DNA from 4 places in the Bacillus sp. SSR7 genome. Region 3 is predicted to be linked to each of the others. Evidence: riboswitches for the same ligand, from Rfam matches in the RefSeq annotation. Region 3 holds a riboswitch; each other region holds the start of a gene.
The links. A riboswitch is a leader RNA that binds a small molecule or an ion and turns the genes downstream of it on or off. The one in region 3 is predicted to bind S-adenosylmethionine.
Positions count from the first base shown of each region.

Region 1: it holds a riboswitch for S-adenosylmethionine, as region 3 does, so the genes downstream of both, mmuP (S-methylmethionine permease) here and mtnW (2,3-diketo-5-methylthiopentyl-1-phosphate enolase) in region 3, are expected to answer to the same signal.
Region 2: it holds a riboswitch for S-adenosylmethionine, as region 3 does, so the genes downstream of both, AC0NJG_RS16425 (methionine ABC transporter ATP-binding protein) here and mtnW (2,3-diketo-5-methylthiopentyl-1-phosphate enolase) in region 3, are expected to answer to the same signal.
Region 4: it holds a riboswitch for S-adenosylmethionine, as region 3 does, so the genes downstream of both, AC0NJG_RS01380 (ECF-type riboflavin transporter substrate-binding protein) here and mtnW (2,3-diketo-5-methylthiopentyl-1-phosphate enolase) in region 3, are expected to answer to the same signal.

Region 1 is NZ_JBVVXV010000016.1:75,845-83,844, forward strand. It holds gene AC0NJG_RS23020 (MFS transporter) at 1-89, opposite strand, end outside; gene AC0NJG_RS23025 (PucR family transcriptional regulator) at 600-2,222, shown strand; gene mmuM (homocysteine S-methyltransferase) at 2,969-3,946, opposite strand; gene mmuP (S-methylmethionine permease) at 3,921-5,330, opposite strand; SAM riboswitch class I at 5,414-5,521, opposite strand; gene AC0NJG_RS23040 (SHOCT domain-containing protein) at 6,293-6,757, opposite strand; gene AC0NJG_RS23045 (hypothetical protein) at 7,167-7,301, opposite strand; gene AC0NJG_RS23050 (YjcZ family sporulation protein) at 7,550-7,660, shown strand; gene AC0NJG_RS23055 (phosphodiester glycosidase family protein) at 7,978-8,000, opposite strand, start outside.
Region 2 is NZ_JBVVXV010000008.1:177,662-185,661, forward strand. It holds gene AC0NJG_RS16390 (YiaA/YiaB family inner membrane protein) at 1-205, opposite strand, end outside; gene AC0NJG_RS16395 (MarR family winged helix-turn-helix transcriptional regulator) at 435-917, shown strand; gene AC0NJG_RS16400 (ArsA family ATPase) at 994-2,175, shown strand; gene AC0NJG_RS16405 (DUF3926 domain-containing protein) at 2,168-2,359, shown strand; gene AC0NJG_RS16410 (HXXEE domain-containing protein) at 2,418-2,888, shown strand; gene AC0NJG_RS16415 (MetQ/NlpA family ABC transporter substrate-binding protein) at 3,061-3,915, opposite strand; gene AC0NJG_RS16420 (methionine ABC transporter permease) at 3,937-4,602, opposite strand; gene AC0NJG_RS16425 (methionine ABC transporter ATP-binding protein) at 4,592-5,611, opposite strand; SAM riboswitch class I at 5,735-5,841, opposite strand; gene AC0NJG_RS16430 (cysteine hydrolase family protein) at 6,084-6,647, shown strand; gene AC0NJG_RS16435 (hypothetical protein) at 6,879-7,013, opposite strand; gene pruA (L-glutamate gamma-semialdehyde dehydrogenase) at 7,215-8,000, opposite strand, start outside.
Region 3 is NZ_JBVVXV010000002.1:430,400-438,399, forward strand. It holds gene AC0NJG_RS06345 (GGDEF domain-containing protein) at 1-336, shown strand, start outside; gene AC0NJG_RS06350 (serine hydrolase domain-containing protein) at 427-1,566, shown strand; gene AC0NJG_RS06355 (NAD(P)-dependent oxidoreductase) at 1,571-2,449, shown strand; gene AC0NJG_RS06360 (DUF3909 family protein) at 2,455-2,787, shown strand; gene AC0NJG_RS06365 (hypothetical protein) at 2,830-3,105, opposite strand; gene AC0NJG_RS06370 (cupin domain-containing protein) at 3,413-3,925, opposite strand; gene AC0NJG_RS06375 (methylthioribulose 1-phosphate dehydratase) at 3,903-4,541, opposite strand; gene AC0NJG_RS06380 (2-hydroxy-3-keto-5-methylthiopentenyl-1-phosphate phosphatase) at 4,538-5,197, opposite strand; gene mtnW (2,3-diketo-5-methylthiopentyl-1-phosphate enolase) at 5,194-6,438, opposite strand; SAM riboswitch class I at 6,503-6,608, opposite strand; gene AC0NJG_RS06390 (pyridoxal phosphate-dependent aminotransferase) at 6,673-7,851, opposite strand; gene AC0NJG_RS06395 (carbon-nitrogen family hydrolase) at 7,866-8,000, shown strand, end outside.
Region 4 is NZ_JBVVXV010000001.1:240,601-248,600, forward strand. It holds gene AC0NJG_RS01370 (energy-coupling factor transporter transmembrane component T family protein) at 45-845, opposite strand; gene AC0NJG_RS01375 (ABC transporter ATP-binding protein) at 838-2,538, opposite strand; gene AC0NJG_RS01380 (ECF-type riboflavin transporter substrate-binding protein) at 2,549-3,097, opposite strand; SAM riboswitch class I at 3,237-3,352, opposite strand; gene AC0NJG_RS01385 (aspartate/glutamate racemase family protein) at 3,506-4,186, shown strand; gene AC0NJG_RS01390 (macrolide family glycosyltransferase) at 4,236-5,414, opposite strand; gene AC0NJG_RS01395 (peptidoglycan D,D-transpeptidase FtsI family protein) at 5,814-7,940, opposite strand.

The DNA of each region.
Region 1 (8,000 bases), on a different contig from region 3:
GTAAATGCCAGTACAACTTTCCACCAGTAAGGAATCAAAGTAGTGGATTCTCCAAATTTATCTTGTTTTTTCATTAAGGATTCAGACATATTAACAATACTCCCTTTACATTTTTCAGTGAAAATCCACCTTATTTAATATTTTTATAAGCATACTACTTTAACACTTTGTCAAATTCGTATAATACTTTCTCTCACAATTCATTTTAAATCTATTTATTTCCCTATCTTTTTATGGAGAATCTTTCAAACATAACACTGAAATAATTGGATATCCAACAACTTTTCGAATCTTTTATAAGGCCTATTTCATATATTATTATTTAATTCTAATAACTACATTGACAAATCATCCAAATATATACTGTTTTTTTAGTTATTATAACCATAGTTAGAGTTAACACCTTTTACTCTCAGGTTTCCTGTTTTATAATGGCCATTATTTAGCAAAATATTATTAATCAATTTATCCAGTTATTATTTTCTATAACGTAGTATTTACATTTAAACTTTGTAATACATAGTAAGAGTTAGTATAATCTACTTATTTAGTAATTTGGCTCTTAATATCCTACATAAGTCATCCTTGGAGGAAATCTAATGAAACTATATGATATTATGAAAATCCCTATTTTTGATCAAGCTAAACTTATCGCTGGTCATAAGGGTTTAGAACAAGAAGTTTATACCGTTAATATGATGGATGCACCTGATATAATTCATTTCTTAAAAAGAAACGAATTATTAGTTACAAGTGCATATCATTTTAAAGACGATATGTATGCATTACGAGAACTTATCATACAAATGAAGAAACAAGGTTGTACAGCTTTAGGTATAAAAACTAAACGGTTTTTACAAGAAATACCCGAAGAAATTATTTCATTAGCAGATGAAATTTATTTTCCAATTATTGAGCTCCCATTTGACATAGGACTAGGAGATCTTGTAAATCAAACCTTAAGTTATATTCTGGATATGCGAACTAATGAATTACATCAAGCAATGCAAATACATCAACAATTTTCAAATCACATTATAAGTGGAAAAGGCATAAATATGATTTTGGAAAATTTATCATCAATAATTCAGTTACCAGTTGTACTACTTGACTATCACTTGCGCCCTATTTCCGAATACAATAACACTAAAGCATCTATTCAAATTTTAAAGAAGTTTTTTATAAACGGGCGTAAACTACCGTTATCAACAATAGAAATTGTTACTTTTTCTCTTCTTACTAAAACTCGTGATACAGTTTCAATTTTTCCCATCTTTACACAGAATAATCAATACAGCTATTTAGTTATAGACGGCTTTATTTCACCTTTAAATCGTTCAATGGTATTGGCTGTTGAACAAGCTGCAAACGTCCTTGCTTTTGAATTAATAAAAGAACATTCTTTAAGACAATACTCAAGACGCATTCAGGATGAATTTTTTACGAATGTTATTAATAGTGTTTTCTCTACTCAAAATGAAATTATTAATCTAGGAAAAGAATTTAATTTATCATTTGATCAAAAGTATATTTGTATTATAGGAAAAATAGATATAAAAGAATTCACTATGTCATTTATGGAATATCAAGAAGAAAAGGATCTTATATATGACTTGATAGAGGAAGAACTAAATTCTTATACTGCAAATGTTCATTTATTCATAAAAGATGATATGTATGTTTTGTTGGTGAATTGTGATGGCATTTGGAGACAAACTGAAAAAGAACGAATGATCTCTTTATTAAAAAACATACAGGTGAAAATCTATACATATTTTCAAAAAAGCATATCTTTTGGAATTGCTAATTCTAGCGAACAATTGTTACATATATCTCATTCATTTAAAGAAGCAACAGATGCATTTTACTACGGTGAAATATCAGGGAGTAAAGAATTTATTGAGATCTATCAAGCAAAAGAAATCTCAGCGATTTTACGTATGATTCCACAAGAACAATTAAAAAAGTTCTATGAGAGCACACTACATTCACTTGCAAATGAAAATGAAAAAGATTATGCTGTACTATTGCACACGTTATCTGTTTATTTAGAAACTCATTGTGCAATATCCGAAACTGCTAAACGTTTATTTTTACATCGTAATACCGTTATTTATCGTTTAGAGAAATGTGAAGAAATACTTGGACGAAACATAAAAGATCCAAACGAAACTTTACAATTAAGAATTGCATTTAGAATAAAACCATTAATCCATGTATGATATTTATATAAATTAAAAGCTCGTAAATAAATTTTAATATCTGAGGTCTGATATTGCATAATCGTAAATAATAAAAATATAAAGTTCTCATATTTACTAAAGGTAAGTAATCCTTCTATTTTATTTTTCTACAATACAATTACGTTCTTACAGTGGGGCACCAGACATCTATCAACTTAAGAATGGAAACAAAGTGTACTTTCATTTTGTGAGGTAAAGCATTCCTAAAATAGAAGCATACTCTTAATAATACGCATACCAAATAAACCCTATCGTTTTATTAAAAATCCAGGAAATAGTAATGAAATCCTATATTTATACGATTGAATATAATGTCACACATTTTATAAGGTAAAAAGGAAAGGATAGATGAACAGGAGAGCATACCTGTTTACATCTACCCTTTTTTACAACAATATGACCATATTAACTACTACAACTTTTCATATAATTATTGAACTATTTTTTAAATAAATAAATAAATGGTCCCCTTCACCTTCAATTGGATCAACTACATCTTCATTAAAAGATTCAGCATGTTATCTACCATATCTATTAAACCAGCGGTTTTTATTTTCCCTGATTCCTTTCCATACCTAAGGTACCCAAAAGTCCAGAGGATTTCCGAGGCTACCATCCACATTTGTGTCTCTGAAAAAACATTTTGTGCCACTAGATGAAACTGTAGATTCCTTAACAAGCTAAATCATGAAAATACACACAAAAATAGATTATCAATCATTACATTACTGCTTTGCTTCGTTCGAATAGAAAAACTCGGAAGAACGCCACTTGTTCGATATCCCCTCAATGTGATAAGGTGTCGTTCTGCAGCATCCACCTATTAAACGTGCACCTGCTTGGTACCATTCTTCAGATTGAATATCCAACGCGTTACATTGTTCATAATCATGCCATGTTTTTGTTTCTGGATTATAAGTTTCACCAGAGTTTGGATAAACAATAATCGGTTTTTTGGTGTTTGCCCTCAACTCTTGGATTGCACCAGTCACAACGTTTACTGGCGCACAATTGATGCCTATTGCTACAATTTGTTCACTTTTCTCAAAAGCTCGTGCACACTCCACGAGTTTCATACCTTCACTAATCTCTTTCTCATTTTTTAGCGAAAAGGTAAGCCACGCATATGTTTCTGGAAACTCACGCAATAATGTATCTAATACTCTTGCTTCTTGCAGGGAAGGGATCGTTTCAAATGCCAATAGATCTGCACCTGCTTCAATTAACGCGGACATTCTCGAACGGTGAAAGTCTGCTAATGTTTTATCTGTCACACCATAGTTGCCTACATACTCTGAACCATCTGCAAGGTAAGCCCCGTACGGCCCAACTGATGCAACAACCAATGGTTTAGGCCTATTCGTTTGCTTATTTTCCTTCCAAAAATCATCTCTTGCCCTTCTTGCAAGTAACACCGTTTTCTTAATTAATTTCAAAGCTTCCTGTTCTTGTATTCCACGCGTGGAAAAACCACTAATAGTAGCTTGATAGCTTGCTGTTATGGCACAGTCCGCTCCAGCAATAAAATAATCTAAATGAACCTGATAAATTAGTTCTGGATTTTCTAGTAACACACGTGCCGACCAAAGGGGATCGTCCAAATTACATCCATGTGCCTCCAATTCTGTAGCTAATGCTCCGTCAAGAATCATAATGGAATGTTGGGATAAAATATCATCAATTGGGTTGATTTTGTTCGACATAATCTACGCCCCTCTTTTTTAGATTTTTTGTTAGATAATAACTTCCATAGCAAAACAAAATAAACGGTATGCCGCAATATAAGGCAATCCTCTGTGTTGGATCGAATGCAATTCCAATACACGATGCCAGACAAAGGATAAAAGAAGCAATTGGTACTAATGGATATAGTGGTGTGCGATAAATCAAGTCCTTTTCAGAATTTCCTTCTTTCAAAAATTGTCTGCGAAATAGGAACTGGGAAGCACTAATACTCATCCAAACTACGACTACTGCTAGACCGGAAATGGAAACAAGTACGATATAGACAGTATCTGGTGCCACAATACTTGAGAGCAAAGCCAAAGCTCCACCCACCATGCTGAAAATGACGGCGTTGATTGGAACACCTTGCTTCGTCATTTTTCCAAAAATGGGGGATATCATGTTCTTATTAGCAAGCGACCAAAGCATTCTAGAAGAGGCGTAAAGGCCTGAGTTTGCCGCAGATAAAATGGCTGTTAAGATAACGAAATTCATTATGTCAGCTGAATATGGCACCCCAATTCGTTCTAGAACTGCAACAAAAGGGCTCTCTAATACCCCCGCATCGGAAATAGGCAATAACGCAGATAAAACAACAATCGTTCCTACAAAAAAGATGATCAATCTCCACAGAGTAGTTCGAATGGCCTTCGGTATCATTTTTTCCGGGTTCGCTGTTTCTCCAGCTGCAATGCCTATTAATTCTGTTCCCGAAAAAGCAAAATTAACCGCAAGCATGGTCATCATAATGGCCGTAGCACCATGAGGAAATAAACCTCCACTTGTAAAATTAGAAAAGAATGGTGCTGCTTTTGAATGAGCCATCGGAAGAAACCCTAGCATTGCCGCTACTCCTAAAACAATAAAAATCACAATAGCTATAACCTTTATCGATGAAAACCAAAATTCGGATTCGGCAAAAAATTTAACAGTCAGAACATTTAATACAAAGATCAAAATGGCAAAAAGAGCACTCCATACCCAAACATTAATCGATGGAAACCATCGCTTCATAAGTAATCCTGCGGCTGTAAATTCAGAACCTAAAGCAACAGTCCAAGTTAACCAATACAACCAGGCTACTGTATACCCTGTACCCGGTCCAATGTATTTAACTGCATAACTATGAAATGCGCCCGTTTCGGGCATATGTACGGAAAGTTCTCCTAAACATAGCATAACTAGATAAACCACTAGTGCACCAACCAAATAGGATAGAATTGTTCCAAATGGGCCAGCTTGTTGAATAGTGTAACCCGAACTTAAGAATAAGCCCGTTCCAATCACCCCACCAAGTGATAGCATGACTAAATGACGTGCTTGCATTTTCCTTTGAAATTCTTGCCCATTTTTGTTCTCCATTTCTACTCTCCTTTAGTTACTATCCAGAAAAAACAAAAACGCACTCTAAAAAAGAGGGCGCTACTGACAAATAAAAACGGAAGCTCTCATCTATCAGGATTATCACCCGCTGGAATTAGCACAGTGTCTACTTAAGCAGACCTGTTGCTGAGGTTTCATAAGGCCAGTCCCTCCACCTCTCTGGATAAGAAATATTTTTTTATAACCTTATCAATCCATTCAATAACTGTCAAGACAATTCTGTTTTTTTAAAAAAATCATCTATTATAGAAATACAAAAAAAGGAGTATTACTATAACTGCAATCCACTCCTTCTTGGGTATTATTTAAAAATTGAACATACAAAACCTCATTTATTTATGATACAGTTCACAAGCACTTCCTCAAAATTTGATGCGCTTCTAAATATCTTCTTACTTCTTTGGCTATGGGGATCACCGCAACTTAGAGATGTGTGACGAGACCCCATCGCCATCAAGCTAAGGTTTTGAAGTACCCCCTAAATGACAATTTTCTTTCTCTACAATTAATTATTTCGAGAAATGAGCTCATATTTTTGTTTTGGGGATGTTTACTTTTCTTAAGTTAATGGGTATGCGGCCGTACCCTTAAACAAGAAACACAAGCGCCAGCTACTAAAGAAGAGCCTAAAAAAGAAGAACCCAAAAAAGAGGGGCCTAAGAAAGAAGAAGCTCCGAAAAATAAACCTGGAATTAGCAAAACTAAGTTCAATTAAATCAAAAATGGAATGAGTTACGACGAAGTTAAAACTATCATTGGTAGCGACGGGGAAGTTTTATCTTAGACTGGGCAAGCTAGCGAACAACTTCATACCATTATGTATAAATGGAATGTAGAAAAAGGATTTGGTGCTAATGCGAACTTCATGTTCTAAGAAGGTAAATTGCAAAATAAATCTCAATTCGGTTTAAAATAAAAAAAGCACTCATATGAGTGCTTTTTTAAATTCCTAATAATTGCTTTTTCTTCGCTTGAAACTCTTCTTCAGTAATAACTCCTTGATCTAACAACTCTTTATACTTCAATATTTCATCTGCCCCACTTACTGATGCAGAAACTTGAGGTTTGCTTTTATTAGCTAAAATACTCTCAATATACTCTTTAATTTCTACAGCCATTTTTTCTTCTTTTTTTGTAAACATAACTGTGTTTTCATCTGCTGCTGCAGCCATAACCCCTTTTTTACTCTCTTGACTACCCATAAAAATAAATTGTATGTAACCATTTGTGAGAAAATTGGCTTTTTTAATTTGAATACCAGTCATATTGTTAATATCAATGGTTTTTTCACCGTCTAATCCATGATTTAAAAAATTCAAGGCTCCTCTTCGCTTCAGTCGAATGAAGTTATCCTCTATTCTTACTACTGTTTTCCCTGCCCCTTTAAACTCAAATGTTCTATCCAAGCTCTCCACCCCTATAATTACATAATGTATTACTCAAATATTATAACTCTGAATCTTTATTTACAAAATATAGATTTTGTTCACTTTTACGATACATTTATGAAACAGTCGTATGTTACGTTATAAAAGTCCATTTTTTGAATCATTTTCATTCTGTTAAAAAGTCCCAGACCTTCTAGGGCTTTTTACGTTTAAATAAAGAGGTATACCAAATTTCTCAATGTACAATATTACTTGACATAGTAAAATAATAATTGAATTGGCGTCCAATACATATCATTAAAATTAAAGTGGTTCAAGTCGGAGGAAGGCACCTTTGGGTGTCTTTTCTTTATTATAAAAACCCTCAAGCATTCTTACACTTGAGGGCTTATCAATTGAAAGGTAGGGCTGTTTGGAGTTCTTTATATTAAGAACAAAGCGGGATTACTCCTAAACCAATTAATAGAGCTGCAGCAAACGCTGGAATTGGGACAGGGATCTCGATACCCTCTACAACTAAGAAGTATTGTCCACTTACTACTTTAAAACAAACTAATTGCATGGTTATTCCTCCCTTCTGCTAAGATTAATACATTATATTATTTAATCTAATTATTGATATAATTCAATAGTTTGCTTTTAAGAAAATGTGCAATTTATTTATATTCAGGTGAAGCGCCCTAAATCATCTTTCCCTTATTTTTAAAAGGACCTGCTCATTTAATCCTTAAAAACATAAAGTAATTTGAATCCATTAAAATACATGAGTGACTCCTTATTTTTCTCCTACTATTTAAAGGAGGAATTATTATGGGCTTTGGTGGTAGCTGCGGTGGCGGCTGTGGCTTTGCAGGAGGATTTGCTTTATTAGTTGTATTATTTATTTTATTAATTATTGTTGGAGCTTCTTGCTTCTGCTAAAAACTATGGGAAAAGACACTCTTGTTTGGGTGCCTTTTCTTTTTCTCAATATAAGAGCTATAAAAATATGCTATAGTTTTAATAGAAATTCCCTTTTGTGCAATGAGATAAAAATACCCAACAAAAAACCCACCTATTTCCGTAGGTGGGCCTTATCTTTATTACACAATACCAAATTATACTCCCATTTTTTCATAAACTTTATGCAATTATACAATTTCTCCTTTATGTGTACTGATTTCATTTTACGGATTTTATTCATTAATACATTTTGCGGTTTTAAAATCTTTATTTATATAAGTAGCTCATACATGGGTTTAAATATTTGTACCAATATTAT
Region 2 (8,000 bases), on a different contig from region 3:
ATCTCTCGTTATCTTCTTCATTATCACGAATTGTTTTTTGTAATACAAAACAAGACATCGTTAAAAATAGTGTTCCAATTAAATAATATCCTTTTACACTAAGCGTTTCATCTAGCGTATAAATTCCAATTAGCATACCTGAAAGCGCGAAAACAAATGAAGTCCATGCTAAAAACGTGAACGCTTGCGTATTACGTCTTCTCATCATTCTCCCCCTCGTTAGCTGTACATCCATTATAGATAAGTATATTTACCACGATGTACTTTTATGTAAATTCTAGTTTTAAATTTATAAATCTAGCATAAAAAATACTGCTCAACGTTATTTTTCCGACTAATTAGAAAAAACAGTTAAAATGATTGACATTTATTTCAATCCCACATAAACTAAAAACAAATATTACGAACCTCGAAATATACGGGAGTGGAATTAATTGTTGCAATATGAACATTTTTTAGACTTACTGCTAGATAACGCCAAGAAACTTTTCTATCCTGAAGAATGGGTAAGCCTAGATTTAACACTTTCTAAAACTGAAGTATTTTGTTTACTTTGGATGGAGCGAAATACAGATATTACAATGACAAAAATCGCTGATCTTCTTGATATACCAATGAGTACAACGACGGGGGTTGTAAATCGCCTTGTAAAAAAAGGATATATTGAAAGGTACCGTGATGAAAACGATCGACGCATTGTATTAATTCGTTTAACAGAAAACGGCGTAATGCTCGTTCAAGAAGTAAAACAAAATGCAGCCAATTACTTTAACATAGTGACAGAAGCATTATCTGAAGAAGAAAAAACATTTTTACTACAAATCTTCCAAAAGATTATGAATCACATTGCTACGTCACAACAAAAAACAGAAGAAAAAGTTTCTACACCTAAAATGAAAAACATTCCGATTGAATAAAACCCTAGTTGGGTTTTTATTCAATCATTTATTTCGTCACTCGTAATATTCGATACTCGAAACAAGGGGGATATGAATGATGAGAATTATTTTGTATACAGGTAAAGGCGGCGTAGGAAAAACTAGCATTTCAGCAGCAACTGCACTTCAAAGCGCAAAACAAGGATTAAAAACTTTAGTAATGAGTACAGATCCGGCTCATAGTTTAGGAGATTCATTTGGTATAAAGCTATGTTCTGAGCCATTAGAAATTCGTAAAAATTTGTGGGCACAAGAAATTAATACAATTTATGAAATGGAAAAGGGCTGGGGAAAGTTACAGAAATATATTACACTACTCTTCACTTCCAAAGCAGCTGATGATATTACAACAGAAGAGTTAACGATGTTTCCTGGTATGGAAGATTTAATTAGCTTACTTCGCGTGCTCGATTATTATAAACAAAGCACATATGACGTTATTATCATTGATTGTGCTCCAACAGGAGAAACATTAGCAATGCTCAGCTTTCCAGACATGCTCGGCTGGTGGATGGAAAAACTCTTTCCTATTAAAAGAAAAGTTTTAAAGGTTGTTCGCCCTGTAGCTCAACCACTTCTTGGTGTCCCCCTTCCAACCGATGATATTATGGGCGAATTAACAAGTACACTTGAACAGCTCGGGGAAATGAGAGACATTTTATCAAACCGAGACGTAACAAGTATCCGCATCGTTGTAAATCCTGAAAAAATGGTCATTAAAGAAGCACAGCGCAGCTTTACGTATTTAAATTTATACGATTATAACGTAGATGCCGTTATGATCAACCGTGTCATTCCTAACACTGTCACCGATCCTTATTTTCAAGCATGGAAAGATACCCAAAAGAAATATAAAACATTAATTCAAGATAGTTTTGATCCACTTCCTATTTACGAAGCTCCAATGTTTGAACAAGAAGTTGTTGGTTTACCTATGTTAGAACGCGTAGGAGATGCTTTATTTAAAACTGATCATTGTCCTACTGAAGTAAAATTTAACGGTCGCACTCAATATGTAAAAAAAGATGGCGATGAGTATATTTTCGTTCTGTCCATTCCCTTCTCTAACAAAAGTGAACTTGCATTAAATCAAAAAGGTGATGAGCTTATCATTCGTGCTGGTTCTGTGAAACGAAATATCACATTGCCCAAAACATTAACGCACCTTTCTATTCGAGGGGCTAAGTTTGAAGATGATGTACTTAACATTCGGTTTGGAGGTGTCGTACATGCATGAAGAACTACTAAGGAAGGTCATCCGTACAAAAATAAAAGTCGGTATGCATATATTAGAAGAGTTACCTGCCCCAATCCAGCAATCAGCTAAGCAAATACTAAATATTTTACAAGAGGAACTTGCTGCTTATCCAAAAGAACAAGGGCATCATGAAGATAATTTAAAAAGTATTATAATTGAATGAACATCTCTGGATAGAGGGCCTTTCTAGGCTTTCTATCTCCATATTGGAGTGATGTAAGTTGTCAAAAAAAATTCCCACTATTATGCTTTGGCTTATTCCCTTTTTATTTTTCATTCATAACCTTGAAGAATTTTTCCAAATGCCACAATATCTTGCTAATCAATTTTCAATTACTTTTATAACTAGTCAACAATTTTCCATTGCTATTTCTATATTGACTCTCTTTGTTTTACTTATCGTCTTTCTATATCAACTAAACATCTTGCCTTCTATATACTGGATTATTTTTATACAAGGGGCAATTTTCTTCAACTCTGTTCAACATATTATTTTGTTTTTCATTTACCGTTCCTATAACCCTGGCGTAATATCCGCAGCTTTCATTGCCATCTTTTCTATTTTCTTTTTTTCATCCCAAAAACACTTAATTCATAAAAATAAATTCTTAATTACACTCGCTTTCAGCTTATTTTCTTATCCTATTATAATTTGGATTACCTTACTATTCGCTAGCTACTTTCATTCATAAAAAAAGACCAGGAAAACTCCTGGTCCATTACTCTACTTAACAAACATTGGATTCTATGTTATACAGAATTGGAAGGTACAGAATTAGGATTTGTTTTGTTTGTTAAGTAGATTATATGTTGAACGAACTAACAGCGGAGGGGTTCCTTCTGTTAGTCCATTAAACCCAATCACTATTTTACGATTTTTTCAAGCTCATCAAGTGAAAGATCTACTGAAATGGAACCATCATTTGTTTCTTTCTTAATTGCATCTGTTACTTCTTTTGAATGATATAGTTCAATTACTTTTTTCAGTGTTGGATCATCTTTATCTTTCGTACGAGCTGCGAAAATATTAATATATGGCTTCGCATTTTCATTCTTTGGATCTTCTAAGAAAATTGGATCCTTAGCTGGATCTAATCCAGCTTGACCAGCAACACCGTTATTAATAACTGAAGCTGCAACATCTTTTAATACACGAGGTGTTTGCTGTGCGATAACCGGTGTAATTTTTAACTTCTTCGGATTTTCAGCAATGCCGCTTGGATCTCCGAATAAGCCAAAGTCTTTCTTAAGCTTTAATAATCCAGCTGCATCAAGAAGTTTTAATGCACGCGCTTGGTTCGTTGGATCATTGGGAATCGCAATTTCTGAACCATCTGGAATTTCATTTGCTTTCTTATGTTTTTCAGAGTATAAACCCATTGGTGCAATTTGCGTTGTACCAACAGCTGTAATATCTAACTTATGCTCCTTTTTAAATTGTTCTAAGAATGCAATATGCTGGAATGAATTTAATTCAATATCTCCATCAGCTAACGCTTTATTTGGCGTTGTGTAATCAGAGAACTCAACCAGTTTAATTTTAATTCCTTCTTTTTCAGCTTTCTTCTTCAAAATTTCCCAAGCGTCTCCATCCGTTCCAGTTACACCGACGCGAACTACTTTTTCTTTCGCTCCTGCCCCTGTGTCTCCACTTGAGCAGCCGCTTAATGCTGAAACCCCTACAATCGCTGATAATGCAAATGCTAAAATTTTCTTCATTTTCTTTTCCCCTCTTCCTTTTTATGATCTGCGTAAAAAGACTTTCGCAAAGTAGTTTCCTAAGTTTTGAGCTACCTGTACGAGAATAATAAGTAAAACGACCGTTACGAACATAACCGATGTATCAAAACGTTGATAACCATATGTCATTGCTAAGTCACCAAGACCGCCACCACCGACAAGCCCAGCAACTGCAGAAAATTCAATTAAACCAACTGTCATAAATGTAACACCTAAAATTAATGGTGCTAACGCTTCTGGCACAAGAATTTCAAAAACAATTCTAATTGGTGAAGCACCCATCGCTTGCGCTGCTTCAATTACTCCCTTCGGAACAGAAACAAGATTTGTTTCAACCATTCTTGCAATACCAATTGATGCAACTAACGTCATTGGGAAAATTGCTGCTGCCGTTCCAATTGTCGTTCCGATAACACTTCTTGTTAGTGGACTTAAAGCTACTAAGAAAATAATGAATGGAATTGGACGAATTGTATTAATAATGATATTAAGAATAGAAAAGACCCATTTATTTTCTAAAAAATTTCCTTTTCTCGTTACATATAAAAGTAAACCCAGAGGTATACCAAGAATTGTAGCAAATATAAGGGTGACTATTACCATTAAGAGGGTATCCCCCGTCGCATCTAGTATGCGCGGCCAAAATATACTCCAATCAACTCGCATGAGCTTCCACCTCCTTCAGTTGCACTTGCAGTCTTAGATGTTGTAATGCTTTTTGAATTTCCCTCTGTTCGCCTTGCAATTCTACAAGAAGATTTCCAAATAGCACATTTTGAAGTTCAATAATATTTCCGTACAATACATTTACATCAACATTATAGTTTTTTGCGATATATGATAGTACCGGCTGTCCTGTCTCCTCACCAGTAAATGTTAGACGATAAATCTGACCACCATTTTGAATTTTTGCTAAAACACTTTCCGGTAAATGATCATTAATAACAGAACGTACAAAGTTTTGAGTCGTCTTTGTTTTTGGTTGCGTGAAAACATCAAACAGTTTTCCTTCTTCAATAACTTTTCCTTTCTCCATTACAGCTACACGGTGACAAATTTCTTTCACAACATGCATTTCATGTGTAATAAGAAGAATTGTTAAATTATATTCTCGATTTACTTTCTTTAATAAGTTTAGAATTTCTGTCGTTGTTTCTGGATCTAAAGCTGATGTTGCCTCGTCACATATAAGAATATCTGGTGATGTTGCAAGTGCTCTAGCAATACCAACACGCTGCTTTTGTCCGCCTGATAGCTGCTCTGGGTAATTGTTTGCTTTATCTTCTAACCCTACAAACTTCAGCAATTCATTTACTCTTTCTTTTATCTCATTCTTTGGTACTTTTGCTAACTTTAATGGATAAGCAATATTCCCAAATACTGTTCTTGAATTAAATAAATTAAAGCTTTGAAAAATCATCCCGATTCTTTGTCTTAGCTTCCGTAATTCTTTCGTCGATAATGATGTAATCTCTTTATCATCTATTGAAATCGTTCCTGCCGTTGGTCTCTCTAACATGTTTACTAGGCGTAATAACGTACTCTTTCCAGCGCCACTAAAACCAATAATGCCAAAAATTTCGCCTTTCTCAACTGATAACGTTACATCCTCCACCGCATGAACAGATTGCCCACCTGATTCATATACTTTACTTACATTATTAAAAGAAATCATTTTTTCCCCTCCTATATGCTGTAAAAACTTGAAGTAGAGCTCTCGAGGTAAAATAAAAAGTGCTCTCCTTCTTATCAACCATAAAGATAAGAAGGAGAGCACTTATATGTACTCGTTCACATCTTCTCATCTTCCAAGCCTTTCATAGGCTTGCTGGAGTTAGCACGGTATTAAAAAAACCCGTTGCTGAGGTATCGTAGGGCCAGTCCCTCCACCTCTCTGGATAAGAATGTATCGATTTAATTGTCGTTTAATTAATTCTCATTATAGAACTCAGAATAATAAGAGTCAATACATTTTTTAGAAAAATATTAATTATTTATTTATTGAAATTTTCAGATGAAAAATTCAATAAATAATAGTAATCTTTAAAGTTATGTAAAATTCTCCTCTTGCATATTTTTTTAAAGGATAATCTTCTCTACTAATTGAATACCATTATTTGAATATGAAATCGGAGGAAGATAAATATATGAAAACAGCTCTTTTACTCGTTGATATTCAAAATGATTATTTTCCACACGGCAAAATGGAATTACGTAATCCATTCGAAGCAAGCGCATATGCCCGTCGGCTACTACAGCTCTTTAGAAAGAAAAACGAACCTATTTTTCATATCCAACATGTAGCAATAAAAGAGGACGCTACTTTTTTCCTACCCAATACAGAAGGTGTACATATTCATGAAAGCGTACGCCCACTTAGAGAAGAAACGGTTATACTCAAGCATTATCCAAATAGTTTTCGCGAAACTGATCTTCTAAAGCAATTGCAACGTTTAGCTATTGAACACGTCGTCATATGCGGGATGATGACTCATATGTGTATTGATGCTACCGTAAGGGCTGCCTTTGATTTCGGCTTGCAATGTACTGTTATACATGATGCTTGTGCTACAAAAGACCTTTCTTTTAAGAATGCTACTATACCAGCCGTTTATATCCATAACACAATTTTAGCTAGTTTAAATGGCATATATGCAAATGTAATGAGTACAGAGGAGTTTTTAGCTACAAAAAAACACTCTCTTCAGTGAGCAAAACCGAAAAGAGTGTTTCTTGTCAAACCATAGATTTTCTTTCAAATTGTATTATACAGGAAATCCTTAAAATGAATACAAAAAAATGTGACTAATAAGTCAACTTTTCTCGTTGTTTTATTTCTATTTACATGTTTATCCCGGTATTAATAGGGTTTAGCTAGTTCCACTTACCAAGTAGTAATATATGGTAAGTGTTTTTTAATTCAAATTAACTAGTTTCTCCTATTATTTATCTGTTTGTTTTTGTTTCTTTTTCAAATACTCCGCACGCAATTTTTCAATTTGTTGCTTTTTATCAAATTTGACAGGCGTCTGTTTTTCATGAAACTTTGCGACAGCTACCTGGCCTTTGTAATCCAATTGATATTTTCCCACTTTGTTCACCTACTTTTCTTATCTTTAAAGAGAATCTATTCAGCAAATATAAATATACCTCATTTTGCTGAAGTAAACCTTATTACTTTATTAGTTTTTCTACTGATTACTATGTTAATCCACATATAAAAATTTTTTCAAAAAAAAGAGATCTTCGCAGACTGCGAAGATCTCTTCTACTATTTCTTATAAAGTTTCAGAAGTAGTTTTTGCTTGCATGTGAAGTGCTAAGTAGTCAGGGCCACCAGCTTTAGAGTCTGTACCAGACATGTTAAAGCCACCGAATGGTTGGTATCCTACGATTGCACCAGTACATCCACGGTTGAAGTATAAGTTACCTACGTGGAAGTCTTCACGTGCTTTTTCAATATGGTCACGGTTGTTAGAGATAACTGCTCCCGTTAAACCGTATTCTGTATTGTTTGCAATTGCAAGTGCATGGTCAAAGTCTTTTGCTTTACAGAATGCTACTACTGGTCCGAAGATTTCTTCTTTCATTAAGCGAGCATCTTCTGCAACATCCGCAACGATTGTTGGTTGGATGAACCAGCCTTTAGAATCGTCTCCTTCGCCACCTGCTAAGATTCTACCTTCTTCTTTACCAATTGCAACATAGCTCATTACTTTATCGAATGCAGCTTGGTCATTAACAGGACCCATGTTTGTACCTAATACAGCTGGGTTAGCAACTGTTAATTCTTTTGTTAATTCAACAGCACGATTTAATACGTGATCGTATACGTCTTCATGGATTACTGCACGAGAACATGCAGAACATTTTTGTCCTGAGAATCCGAATGCTGATGCAACGATAGATTTAGCTGCTAATTCAAGATCTGCTTCTTTATCAACAACGATTGTATCTTTACCACCCATTTCAGCGATAACGCGTTTTAACCAAATTTGGCCTGGGTTTACTTTCGCTGCGCGCTCATAAATACGGATACCTACATCACGAGATCCAGTGAAGCT
Region 3 (8,000 bases):
GATTTTGGTGACTTAGCATTAATTGAGCTTGCAGAGCTCATGAAATCTAAAGTGGAGCAGCAACATGTATTTGCTAGGTGGGGAGGAGAAGAATTTATTATTTTAGTAACGAATACAGTAGAAAAAGAAGCATTTCAAGTTGCGGAGTCATTACGATTTTTCATTGAAACAAAGCAATTCTCAGGAATTTCGAAATTAACAGCGAGCTTTGGAGTTGCATTATATGAAAAAGGGATTACAAGAGAAGAATTAATGCAACGAGCGGATATTGCATTATATGAAGCGAAAAAAAATGGGAAAAATCAAGTGTGTGTATATAGAAAAGAAAAAAAGTGATTTTTCGCAACAAATTGTTGCGATTTTTTTTTATTACTTGATAATAGAGTGTAGGAGGGATTTTGAACGAAGGAATTATGGAGGAACAATATGATGAAAAAAATAATGATGATAGTTTCAATATGTGCTGTAGTTTGTGGAGGAGTATACTATTTTCTCTATAATCCTAATATAAAGGAAAGTAAAGAATTAATAACTAAGGTGAATCCTGCTGTTGAATCAGAAGTGCAAGAGAATATAGAAGAAGAAAAAAAAGAAAAGCAAATTGATTATGCTAGCATATCTCAAAAATTAGATCAATATTTAGTCGGAAAGCAATTCAATGGAACAGTTTTGGTAACAGATAAAGAGCATGTTATATTGAATAAAGGATATGGGTATGCTGATGTTCAAAATAAAATAGAAAATACGCCTCACACAAAATATCGTATTGGTTCTATTACGAAAACAGTTGTGGCTACATCTATTTTACAACTGCAGGATCAAGGGAAGCTAAATATTCAAGATAATGTGAATAAATATATTCCTTCATTTCCGGAGAATAAAAATATTACGTTATATCATTTATTAACGCATACCTCTGGTTTACCTGAACACGCAAAAGGCAATGTTAATGCTGCTTCCCGTTTACTGTTAATTAATTGGATTGGACGTCAAAATTTAGAATTTCCTGCAGGAACAGGTTGGAGATATACAGATTATAATTATATGGTTCTTGCCTATATAATAGAACATATATCGAAAAAACCTTTAGGAGATTACATAAAAGAAAATATATTTGTAAAAGCAGATATGCATGAATCTGGTATGGGAAATATGGTACCTGGAGATAAAAATTTTACAAAGGGTTATGTGAAAAAAAATCAAGAGCTTGTACCGGCGCAGAAGTTAGGCATGGATTGGCTATATGGTTGTGGTGAGATGTATACGACAGTTGGAGATATGAAGAAATTAGACGAAGCAATTATAAATGGAAAACTTCTTTCTGAACAAAGTATACAAGCGATGTTTTCACCTTCAAAAGAACGAAAATATGCATTTAGTTTTTACATATATCCGGATTATTTTCATAATCATGGTGTACTATCTGGTTGGAACACTTTCAATAATTTTAATAAAGAAAAAGGCACTTTTGTTATTTTATTTTCAAATGTGAAAAATAGTATGGATGATGACTTTAATAAAGATTTCCGAAAGATGGTAAGTGATTTATTAGAACAAAGGGGATGAGAAAATGAAACATAAAAATGTATCAATTGGTTTCATTGGTATTGGTGTAATGGGAAAAAGTATGGTGCGTCATTTCATGCAAGACGGTCATACAGTATATGTATATAATAGAACAAAATCGAAAACAGACTCTTTAGTGCAAGATGGTGCAAATTGGTGTGATACACCGAAAGAGTTAGTAAAGCAAGTTGATGTTGTAATGACTATGGTTGGGTATCCACATGATGTAGAAGAAGTGTACTTTGGGATAGATGGAATTTTAGAGAATGCAAATGAAGGCACGATAGCAATTGATTTCACGACATCTACACCAACATTGGCAAAACGTATTAATGAAACTGGTAAAAGTAAGAATATATATACGTTAGATGCGCCTGTATCTGGTGGAGATGTTGGTGCGAAAGAAGCAAGACTCGCGATTATGGTCGGTGGAGAAAAAGAAATATATGATAGATGTTTACCGTTATTTGAAAAGTTAGGAACAAATATTCAGTTGCAAGGAGCAGCTGGGAGTGGACAACATACAAAAATGTGCAATCAAATTGCGATCGCTTCCAACATGATTGGTGTATGTGAAGCTGTTGCTTACGCGAATAAAGCTGGACTGGATCCAGATAAAGTGTTAGAGAGCATTTCAACGGGTGCTGCAGGTAGCTGGTCATTAAGTAATTTGGCTCCTCGAATGCTAAAGGGAGATTTTGAACCAGGGTTTTATGTAAAGCATTTTATGAAAGATATGAAGATTGCGTTAGATGAGGCTGAAAAATTACAATTACCAGTACCAGGTTTAAGTTTGGCGAAGGAATTGTATGAAGAGCTAATAAAAGATGGGGAAGAGAATAGCGGAACACAAGTGTTATACAAAAAATACGTAAGGGGGTAAATGAGATGGATCTTCAAAAATTTGATGAGATAATTGATACTGTACAAAGAGCAACATGTATACAAATTAATGAAAAACAAAAAGAAGCTTTTAAACAAAAATATGATTTTGAACCGAATTTCGAATATGGAAGAGATGAGAAAGGGCATTACGTTATTCGAACTTCAAAAAAGATGCTAGAAGAAATGGAATTTTATTTGGCATTGAAATATGATCGAGATGGAGTTGACCTTTACATGGAAGCGGAGATTGACGGTATATATCATGTATCTGTTAGCTATAGTGAAGACGCTTTGCATCTACAAGAATTGTTTCAATTTCTAGAAGAAAATAAATAAAAGTCCTCATTTGAGGACTTTTATTTATTTTTAATTTTGTAATTATAAGCTAGAAGCCCGGCGGCATCGTTCGATTGGGAATGGAATAACTTGCGCGATGTGATTAGGACCGAATTGTTTTGCACGAGCATGGCGTACTATATAAAATGCACAGAGAATTGAAACAGGAATAGCACCGAACAAACCAAAAAGTAAAGCGCTTACACAAGATGCAACAAAACCTAAAACACCAACTTCTAACTCTTCCATAATGGCTCCTAAAATAACAGGAAGTGCTCCACACATAACTCCTAGTATAAGTGCGATAAGTAAACTCATGATTCTCCCCCTCTGTTTGCGATTTTCTTTTCCTTCTTAGTTAATTGTAGTATATCATATATAAAACAGAATTTTCAGAAAAAAGTTCAAAAAAAGTTCAATAAATGTTCAAAAAGTATTAATAAATACACTTGAAAAATTGAAGGGAGAGATTGTACTGAACGGAAGGAATAATACGATTAGAACGATAAAAAATCAGGCTTATTTCATTTTTTGAAATAAGCCTGCTCCATAGGAGGATGTATATATGTAGAGTGAATAAAAGGTTGGAAAAGGGGGTCCAAGGCCTTTTATTCAACTAACTACCTTAATAGATTGGAACCCAGCCTTCAGTTGTAACAAAAATACGAATAGCTACAACTTGACGATCATCTTGCAAGGTAAAATAATGTCTTGCATTTTCAGGAACAGATATGAGATCGCCTGGCTCAAGTTCAACGTCAAAAAATGTCCCATCTTTTCCTTCAATGGCGAAGATGCCATGACCACTAACAATAAAGCGAACTTCATCATCAGTATGATGGTGTTCTTTTTGGAAATTAATTAATAGTTCGTCAAGGTTAGGTGTGCTATTTGAAAGTGAAATTACATCGTGTGCTTTATAACCTCGGCGTGATGAAACATCAGCAATTTCTTTTGAAAACACAGCTAATATTTCAGCCTTGTTTTCATCTGTTAAAGAATAACTTTCATTTAAATGAGTAGGAAGCTTAGAGATGTTCCATTTCTCATATAAAACGCCTTCCTCTTGTAGAAATTTACATACTTCCACTTCATTTTCAATACGAGTATTTACTTCATGAATACGAATTTGCGCCATTAGAAACGCCTCCTTGAATTGATAATAGTTTTATATGAAATTGGAATAAAAACTCATAAGCTTCTAATCTTTTCTTAGCATCAAAGCTATCTCGACCCCATACGGTAATACCATGGTTACGGATCAATACTGCTCCCGAATCTCCTTGTATATGCTTTCGGAAGTTTTCTCCAAGCGTTGGGATATGGGCATGGTTTTCGATAATAGGAATGTTTATTGTTGCACCTTCTTCCCAAATATCGAGAGCTTTAATAATTTCTTGATTTTGAAGTGTGACTGCATCACTATATAAATTTGTGATAACATTGTTATCGGTTGTATGAACATGAAGGACGCACCCAGCATTCGTATGGTTATAAATATGTGTATGCAAGATTGTTTCTGCTGAAGGACGTAATTCAGTTTCTAATACGGGAATCCCTAGATGATCTACTAATAGAAAATCATCTGGAGTCGTTTTTGTTTTATCTTTACCACTTGCTGTAATGAGAAAAGTCAGTGGTTCATGACTAACCTTTATAGAAATATTACCACTCGTTGCTGGAAACCAATTGCGTGTTGTTAATTCTTTTTTTATCTCGCTTAAGTCATACCATTGACGAAAAAGTTGTTTCATAATTTCACCTCCAACAAATGTTTTAATTCAGCTTGCACATCTTGAAATGTTTCAAACGGTGTATAAGCAATATGATTTTCTTCACACATTGTAATAAGAAAATCGCGAGCGAACACTTTATCAGCTTGTTTCGCGGCTTGTAAATCAGTAATAGAATCTCCAATTACAATATGAAAGTCATTTGTATCACTTAATTTACGGATTAATGATGATTTACATAATCCGCAATGATTTTGACAATGATCATCACAAGAATGAGGCCATTTAACTGTAATAAACTCTGCTGAAAAGTCTGTTTCATTACAATAAATTTGCTCTTTTGGAATGATTCCTTGTAAGAGTGGATAGACGAAGAAATCCATTCCACCTGATATTACGTAAAAAGAAATGGTATTTTCCTTTACGAATTGTATAAACTCATGAAAACCACTACGGATTTCAGCAGTCTCTATTAAAAATTGAATAATCTCATCGTGCAGATTAGTAGGTATGAATTGAAATAATTGAGAAACACCTTCTTGAATAGATAGCTCTTGTGATAAAATTCTATTCTTTACTTCTTCAGCTTCTGGTGGTGCAAATTTTTCCATAATGGACATAATGTTATCATTATTTGTAATCGTGCCATCGAAATCACAAAATACTTGAATACTCATAATTTCACCTCATGAGAGGGATTTCCCCATATTTGTAGTGCGCTATGCAAATTTATGTCATCTACTTCATGGAGTGGTTTATTTTGCAAAGTAGCATCAATTGCAGCACGGAAAGCTTTACCGCCGCCCTGCGCCCCATTTGGATGTCCATGTATTCCGCCACCAGCATTAATAACAACATCTTTACCGAAATCTCGTACAATAAAGGGAACGAAACCAGGGTGAATACCAGCAGACGGAACAGAAAAGCTCTTTTTGAAAAATGCATCGTCTTCAGTTAAATATTTTGAGATAGCAAGAGCTTCCTCTTTTTCTAGCGCAACACTTCCGTATGGAGATGGGAATAATGAAAAGTCAGCCCCAGCATAACGGAGTAGTTTCCCGAGTAATAATGGAGATGAAACTCCATATAACTTGGATGCGGAATAAGCACCACTTACAGCAGGGTGTGCCATAATAGGAACCGGGATTTCATCATCTTCTGCAAGTGATTGTAGTACATCTAGTCCGTAAGAGAATACGTTAAATAATAGAATATCAGCTCCAGCTTGCACTGCACGTTTCGCATTTTCTTTTAAATCAAAAGTTCGTCCTGTTAAATTTACGGCATATAACGTTTTATGTCCGTATGTTTCATATACGGATTGTAAAACTTCTTTTCCAGATACGATGCGTTTCGTAAGTGGTGTTAATGCATTTTCGAATAATATTTCATCATCTTTTACGATATCTACACTACCAATTGCTTGATCGCGTAATTGCGTTTTTAAATACCCAATATTTCGTCCAATCATTCCTTTAAAAATACTCATTAAAAGGGGACGATCATGTACTTGTAAAAGATTTCGAATACCATCTATCCCAAATTTTGGACCAGGAAACTGTTTTTTTAATTCGTCTGAAAAAGTTAAGTCAATTAATTTTACTTCGCCATCAAGTGAGAGCTTTCCAAATGTAGTCGTTAAAATTGCTGGTAAATCCGGACTGAAATTTAATAACGGATATTCGATTTTAATAATTCCGCGTTTTACTTTTTTACGTAAATACGAATTGGTATGTTCATGTTCAGCTAATTCCTCAACATGAATGACGCTGCCTTTATGCTGCTTTAATTGTTCTTGCAATAAGTGTGGCAAATGAGTCCAAGAGCCAATTGTTAAACCGAGTGCAATTTGCTCAGCTTTTTTTTCTAAGTTATGTGAATCATCATGGATTAAATACGTCGCTATAATTCCGCTCATTGTTATAACCTCCTAGTTAAATAAAAAAACCTCTCAGCTAAGGAGAGGTTTTTTTACAACCAGCTCCTTATCTGTCAGCGTAATGCTGCGAGAATTAGCACCGTGTCTACAATTGTAGATCGGTTGCCGGGTTTCGTCGGGCTCGTCCCTCCACCTGCTCTTGATAAGAAGTATTTAGAAATGTTTAAATTTTTAAGATAACTGAATTTTGTCAGATGTTTTTCATGTTGTCAATTACTTTTTGAAAAAATTTAATTTATCAATTCGATTAATGGCTTCTCGTAATCTATCTTCTGTATGCAAGAGACCAACACGGACGTATCCTTCGCCATGCTCACCAAATCCAACACCAGGAGCAACTGCAACGTGTGCTTTTTCTAGTAAAATATCAGAAAATTGCTCAGATGTATATCCTTTTGGAACAGGAAGCCATGCAAAGAATGATCCGGTTGGAATGTCTACATTCCAACCAATCGAGTGACAAGCAGAAATAAGAGCGTTTCTTCGAGATTCATAACTATTTACGAGGTTTCCTACGCAAGACTGTGAACTTAATAATGCTTCGCGGGCAGCATCTTGAACTGCACCAAAAATACTAACATACATATGATCTTGTAATAAGTTAATTGTTTCAATCACACTTTCATTCCCTACTGCAAAGGCAATACGCCATCCAGCCATATTGAAAGTTTTTGATAATGTATAAATTTCAATTCCCGTATCTTTGGCGCCGTCTGCTTGTAAGAAACTAACAGGCTTTTGACCGTCGAACCCTATAGCACCGTAAGCGAAATCATGAACAACTAATATATTGTGTTTATTAGCAAAATGAATCGTTGCATCAAAAAAATCTTTTGATGCAGTAGCACCTGTAGGATTATTTGGATAGTTTAAAAACATTAATTTTGCACGCTCGGCAATAGAGTCATCAATTTTCGTATAATCTGGTAAAAAGTTATTTTCTGCAATAAGTGGCATTGTTTCAAACTGAGCTTTTGCTAAAGCAACTCCTGATAAATAATCTGGATAACCTGGATCTGGAACGAGAATCGTATCACCAGGGTTTGTAAAACAAACTGGTAATTCTACTAACCCAGCCTTTCCGCCGAATAAAATAGCAACTTCCGTTTTTGGATTTAATTTTACGCCGTATTCGCGTTGATAGAATGTTGCTACAGCTTCTTTTAAACTTTCATGTCCGCGAAATGGCGGATATTTATGATGAATCGCTTTTGCAGCAGCATCTTGTAAAGCTTTTACGATATGCTGTGGTGTTGGTTGATCTGGATTACCCTGTCCTAGATTAATAACATCGTGCCCTGCTGCAACGACTTTGTTAACTTTTGCAACAAGTGAAGCGAAAAATTGTGTAGGCAATGATGTTACGATCTCAGAAGGTTGAAATAATTTCATGCTTTCCACCTCTTTTGAAAGTTGTTACAATTCTAGTGACAAATGATATAATCTTTCCAGTATTTTGTAAAGAAAAAATTAAGGATGGGGCTGACAAAATGAAAGTCGCATGTATTCAAATGGATATTGTTTTTGGAGATGTAGAAAAA
Region 4 (8,000 bases), on a different contig from region 3:
CATGTCTATATAAAAATAAGTAAAAGCACTCATTTGAGAGTGCTTTAAAATGGATACCAAAAATTTTGAAATACATGTAACTTTAAATATACTGCAGCAATTAAAATAAAAACACCTACAAATAAAGCAATGAAATCTCCGCTTTTCGCTTTATTTGTATAGAACCACGTACGTGTATCCTTCTTTCCAAATCCTCTTAAATCCATTGCGTTTGAAACTGTATCAATTCTCTCTAAAGAATGAATAATTAAAGGCCAGAAAATTAAGACACGGTTTTGTATTCGAATCCACAAACTTGCTTCTCCTTTTTCAAAAGCTACTCCTCTCGCCTCTTGGGCATTTTTAATAACTTTATATTCGGACTGTATATCAGGTATATAACGTAATGCAATATTTATCGCATAAGTAATTTTATAATGAATTCGAAATTTACTTAAGCTACTCACAAATTTGCTTGGATCAGTCGTATAAATAAAAATAAGTGTAAATGGTAATAACGTAAAATACTTTAACGAAAGTGTAGCTGCATAAAATAAGGTTTCGTATGTAATTGTTGCATATCCAATATACACAAATGAAGTATACGATCCAGTTAATTCAGATCCATGGGTTGGTGTAATAAATAAAATCATGACAGAATTTAATAAACTAAATGTGAATATAACAGTAAAAACAATAAAAATTTTACGAAATGGAATTTTAGCAACTAGAAGTCCGATACATCCAATCATAAATACGAATAGCAATATGCGAAAATCAAAAAATAAAAAAGTAAGTGTCATACAAAAAATAAATAACAACAATTTCACTGCCTCGTCCATGCGATGAAAATATGTATTATACACCTTCCTCCCTCCTAATATCATCAAAATAAAGTTTCATAAATCTTTCAGGATTTGTAATACCACTAAATTTAACGAGTTTAAATAAAGAGCTCTCCTTTAAGTTCGCTCTTTTTAATGTTTCTGGATGTCCTAATACAATAGACGCGGGATTATTCGCAATAATTTCTCCTTCATGTAGAACTATTGCTCTGTCTGCATATTCTAATGCGAGATTCATATCGTGTGTGATAAAAATAAAGGATATTCCCTTCACAGCTAGTTTTCTAATAAACGTCATAAATTGTTTATAATGATAATAATCTTGTCCCGCTGTCGGTTCATCTAATATGATAAGTTTTGGATTTATTGCTAGTACAGATGCAATCGTTAATCTCTTTTTTTGACCATAACTTAATGCCTGAATTGGCCAATTTCGAAATGGATACAAGCCACAAATTTTTAATGTTTCCTCTGCTCTAAGCTTAATTTCTTCCTTCGAAAAATTTTTTAATTGTAATGGAAATGAAATCTCTTCCATTACAGTAGCTTGTGTAATCATATGATTTGGATTTTGCATCACATAAGATATAACCTCACCACGTTTACGAATAGACCAAGAATTGATATTTACTCCATCAATTAAAATTCTATCATTTTTTGTTTTGTTTATCCCTATAAGACTATGAGCTAATGTTGATTTTCCAGCACCATTATGACCTAAGAGTGCTACTATTTCCCCTTTATATAGAGAGAAATTTACATTGTCTAATACTTTTTGTTTATTAGGATATGAGAATGACAAATTCTCTACTTTCAATAATTCTTTTTTTGTAGGAGTATCTTTACAAAAAGTTTGCTTCTCCATCCACTCATTTATTACACCACTAACATTTTCTCTTTGAAGATTTTCAAATGGGTATATTACGTCATTATTACTATCAAAATGCAATCTCTTTAATCCTTCCAAGTACATAGGTTCCCTTAAGCCAATAGATGGTAATATATTTGAGGCCAAAATCTCTTCTGGTGTTCCTATCTCAACGATTTCCCCTTCCTCCATTAAAATAATTTTATCTAAATCCAGATTTAACATTTCTTCTATTCGATGTTCAATAATTACAATTGTTTTATTACATTGTTTATGTATATCTTTAATAAGTTCTATTGTATGTAAGCTACTAGCTGGATCTAAATTCGCTAACGGTTCATCAAACAATAATATATTAGCATTTGTCGTTAACAGACCTGCTAAAGAAACAGTTTGTTTTTGCCCTCCTGATAACTCATGTGGACTTTGTTTATGAAAATTATGCATCTTTACCTTTTTTAATGATTCCGAAACAATCTTTTTCATATCATCTTCATTTACGCATTCATTTTCTAAATAAAAAGCTACATCTTCCTCTACTGTAAGACCAATAAATTGTGCATCTTGATCTTGCAAAATTGTTCCAACCTGTTTACTCTGTTCAAAAATACTTCCTTTCCTCGGGTCTTTTCCGTCAATTAAAATAGTACCAGTACTAGTCCCTTCATAAGAAAATGGGATTAGCCCATTTATACAATGAGCTAATGTCGATTTCCCTGAACCACTTCGCCCAGCAATCAACACTTTTTCCCCAGGATATATATGAAATGTAACGTCTTTAACAGTAGGCTGCGCTGCATGCTTATATTGAAAGCTGAATTGTTCAAAAGAAATAATTGGTTGCATGTTAACATCCCTACTTTTCAATTTTTAAATGTGTATGTTTCTTATTAGATTTAGCTAATCCTATTGTAATTGGCAATCCAAGAACTAAAAATACAATAACATCAGCAATTGTTGCACCTAATACTTGTATAACAATTTTGTCAAACGGTTCTCCCATCACAATAATATCGAATGCCCCAGCAAATATAATAGCAATGACGATACCAATTAACCCAGTAATAGCTAAATAAGAAATATCTCCTTTATTATATGTCCCGTTTTTCACACTAAAGCCAACTCTTTTTTGAATAAGCCCCATTGCAAAGCCGATAATACCTGAACTAAAAACCCATCCCCACCAAATACCCCAGCCAGCAATTGTATCTGTTACGGTATGACCGATAAGTCCTATTAACAGTCCTGCCACTGGGCCAAATAACGCTCCAAAAATGGTTAAAATAGCTAACGCAGGTTTAATAAATGTATTTGGTGCAATAGAAAATCCCCATAGTCCTAATATCCCATATAGTGCTGCTCCAATTCCGATTGCCACTACTAATTTTGTTGATAATTTGTTCATTACAATTCCCCTCTCTTAATAGTCAACTTTTATTACTCTATATTTATTTTCAAAATGAATTATGCATCGACACTCCCTTTCTATACAACAAAAAATGACCTCTTACATAAGAGGTCATTTTCTTTCACATTCAAGAATCCTCTTATCTTCCAAAAAACACATCGTGTTCTCTGCGGAATTAGCACCTTCCTATACATTTATATAGGGGTTGCTGAGGTTTCATAGGGCCGTTCCCTCCACCTCTCTGGATAAGTATTAATTTGTAATTCGTATTATGGCACTAAGAAACATAAATTACAATACTTTTCTAATTATTTTTATTTTTTGCTAAATGATTCATTTAAATCATTGTATTCTCATCGGAATTATGAAATAATGAACTCAAAATAGTTACGGGAGGAATATACGATGAAAGTAATCGGTTTAATTGGTGGGCTAAGTTGGGAATCTACATCGTTATACTATAAACATATAAATACACTTACACTCTCTCAATATGATCAAAATGCAAAGCTTGTTTTATATAGCATGGACTTCGGTGAAGTAACTAATTTATTACAAAATCATCAATATGAAGAAGTGAAAAACGAATTAGTTACCGTTGCAAAAAAGGTTGAAAAGTCTGGGGCTGAATGTTTATTAATGTGTTCCAATACAGTACATCTATTTGCTGAAGAAGTAGAGCAAGCAATATCCATTCCACTCCTCCACATTGGTGATGTAAGTGCAAAGAAAATGGTAGAACATAATATAAAGCGTATTGGACTATTAGGTACGAAACAAACAATGGAACAAGACTTCTATAAATCACGTTTAGCAAATTATAACATTGAAACAATCATCCCAAATAAAGAGGCAAGAAAATTTATTCATCATGTTATTTTAAATGAATTAAGTAAAGGAATTATTTCAGAAGTATCAAAAGAAAAGCTATTACAAATTACAAAGTCATTAATTCAAAATGGCGCAGAAGGTATACTACTAGGTTGCACCGAAATACCATTGCTCATTTCCCAAAACGATCTTACTGTTCCTGTTTTTGATACTACTTTTTTACATGCAAATACTGCTGTGCAGTTTGCTGGATAATCATATAAAAGCATAAAGGTGCCACCTCTATGCTTTTATATGACCCACACTATTTATTTAAAAGAGATGTAATCATTGTAATTGCTTCATTTGAACCACCACAATCTAAAAAACTATCTTTCAATTTTCGTATTCCATGCTTATACTTTTCATTTGAAAGAACGTCTGTTACCGCTTCTCTTAACGTTTGCACATTAACATGCTCTTTCAATAACCGATTTGCTGCTTCCAGTTCGGTTAATCTTTGTGCTATCATTGGCTGGTCTTTATCATGTGGAATTATAACAAATGGAACATTAAAATGAATAGCATCGTGTACGCTATTCATACCGCCATGTGTAATAAAAATATCTGCTTCACTTAATACTTCTGTTTGGGGTACGTATGAAGCAATTATAAAATTGTTTGGCGCCTTCTTAATTTTAGAACGATCATTTCTATCACCAATTGCCATTACAACTAACCCATCAAAATCTGAGAAAGCATCAATACATGTATTAAAGAATGGTTCGAGTCCTTCAAGGAGTGTCCCCATTGAAATGTAAATAACTTTCTTATCTTTAAGCAATTCAAGTGGAAACTCTACATTTGTTTTACGACTTGAAATACTCGGCCCAATAAAAATATTATTTTCTCTGAAAGAATCACTATTAGGTTGGAAGTAACGACTTGTGTACACGAGGGTAATATCTCCTTTGTTATGCATAAATTGAAGATTATTTTTAGGCTTCACCCCAAATTCATGTTCTATTCGATATAGTAACTGTTCAGAAATTTCATCAGGTTGGAATGGCATTTCTGCATTTGGATGAAAAGGTAATGTCTCCAAAAATTCAGTAGGAATTAAAAATATAGGAGAAGAAACTACACCTGGAACTTGCAAATACTCCTTTACTAACTCTCCAGCGCCAAATATATCATAAATTACGCAATCAAAATTTATGCTTTCACATAATTCTTTCGTAATTTCTAATATATATAAAGAGGTTTGAACATGTACATGAAAGAAAGAGTCCAGCCCATTTGAAGTTTCAGTATCAATAGAAATCTCCTTTAATAAATCTGGATGGGTATATACATTAGCTCCCAAATCTTCAATTCTGTCTTTAAAGTGTTCTGTAGTAATATAATGGACGTGATCACCCCGTTCAGTAAAGGCTTTGACTAAACTTAATGTAGGATTCACATGTCCCTCTGCCGGAAAATTAACCACTAAAATATTTAGCACTTATTTCTCACTCCTTACATTTCACTTTTTTAATTCAGCATACTGTTATTTGTACAAGTAATCTTCTCCTAATAGTCCTAATATGCTTGCTACATTCTGTTGATAAATAATTCTCAGTCATCAACATAAAAAAAGCATCTACCCATGTAGATGCCTAACCGTGATAAGGAGTGTTCTGTGAGGTTAGAACAAGCTTTTCTGCTTGTCCTATGCAATTAATATATGATTTTTTTTATAAAACGTGAATAGTTAATAGAATTATTTCATCCATTTTATATGATCAAATGGACGAAATACCATTTCTTTTAGAATAAATTGCTTCATATATACCTCTTTTCTAATCCGTTCCTATGTAAAACGCCTCTAGTTTACAGGAATGCTAGAGACGTTTCGTACATGTTAATTCTCTTTAGAATCATCTGTTTTTGGCGCTTCACCAGTTAATCGCTTATTTTTCAAATCAAAATAAGCATCTAGAACTTCTTTTCCAATATCGGAGTTAATGCCCGATTTATCATTTATAACCCACGGTACTACAACAGAAAATGCTACTTCTGGATCATCATATGGCGCATATCCTGCTAATGTTAAGTTATAGCAGTCTCTTCGATCGCCCTTTTCATTTCTTCCAATATCATTTTCTCCACCGTATACAGTCTGTGCAGTACCTGTTTTACCAGCTGGTTTATACGAAGCTTTTTGGAACGCCCTTACTCCCGTTCCATCACCTTCTTGGAATACCCTTCTAAATCCTTCTTTTACTTGATTTATATATTCCTCTTTCATATCTATCTTATTTAAAACGATTGGTTTTATTGAATGCACCACTTTACCAATTTCATCTTTTTGAACAGTCTGTTCTCTAATTTCTTGAACAATTTGTGGTTTCATACGAAAACCACCGTTTGCGATAGTCGAAATATACTGTACAAGCTGAAGCGGTGTATACGTATCATACTGACCGATTGAGTAGTCTAGTAAGAAACCAGGTTGATTATCTTTTTTACCAATTTGTCCAGCTGTTTCATTTGGTAAATCAATGCCCGTTGGAACACCTAATCCAAATTGCCTGAAATAATATCTCATTTTATCAAAACTTTCCTGTTTAATATTTAACGAGCTATTTTTCACATAATCTACACCTGCAATTTTTAATGCTGTGTTAAACATATAGACGTTAGAAGAAACTTGTAAAGCTCTTAGATCATCTATATTTCCAAACGCTTTCCAAGATTTTTTCTCTCTAGTTCCTTTAAACTTCATAGGTGCATCATAAAAATAAGTACCTGGTGTTATTGCTTTCGTTTCAAATCCAGTTAATACTGTTGCCCCTTTAACTGTTGACCCAAGCTCATATGAACTTGTCATCGTTCCTAAAGCATAATCTTCAACCTCCATTTTCCCTTCTTTTTCTACAAGCCTTTTCCCTGCCATTGATAATACTTGTCCATTTTTCGGATTCATCATTACAACGAAAGCACGATCCAACATAGATTCAGACCCTTTATATGCCTTTAATATTTTTTCTATGCTCTCCTCTACTTTTTTTTGTAATTCCATATCTATTGTTAAAGTTAAATTTTTACCGCTTTTCCCTTCAGTAACAGTTTCCGTTCTAATAGTATTTCCTTGTTTATCAGCAATGCTTCTTACTTCTTTTTTTGTACCATGAAGTACATCTTCGTATTGCTGTTCGATATAACTTTTGCCGACCCTATCATTTCGGCTATAATCACGCACTAAATAATATTCTAATCTTTCACGTGGCAATCCTTCATCAGCATTTGAAACGTTACCAAGAACAGAACGGAATAGACCATCATTTACATAGATTCTCTCCCAATCAACTGATGCGTCTACCCCTGGAAGGTTCGCTAAATTTTCACTAATCACCGCATACTCCTGTTCACTAACGTCCTTTTTAATAATTTGAGGTGCCATTTGAAAACCTGAAGTCATTTTACTTTTAATAGCTAACACTTCTATATCTTTAGCCGTTAGTTCTTGAAGATTTTTATCTGTAACGCGTTTCCTTTTTAAATCTTCTATTTTTTTGTCTAGATCTTTTCCGGTAATATCCTTATCTCGAAACTTATCTATTTCTTTTTTTGATACTAAGTCTTGAGTAAGTTTTGGATTTAATTGCATCCAAAAGTCTTTCTTATCAGTCTCTGTTAACTTATCTATATCGTCTTGTGGCATTTCTATTATGTCTGCAAGTTGTCTTGCTGTTTTTAATATTTCTTCTTGTTTTACACCTTTCACCTTTGTATATGTAATCGTACGTAAAGATTTATTATCAACTACTGGATTTCCTTCACGATCAAATATTTTCCCACGTGGTACAGAAAGGCCCACAGTTGCATTTTCTCTCTTCTCTACTTCATTTTTATATGTTTCTCCATCAAAGATTTGCACTTTCCCTAACTGAATAATGATGCCAGAAAATAATAAAAATACACAAAAGAATAATATATTTAGCCGAAGAGATACTACCCTACCATTTTTCTTCTCTTGTTTTTTCACCTCGTTATATTCTCCCCCTTACAATATTCCAAATAATAATCACATTTCTATATTAAAAAA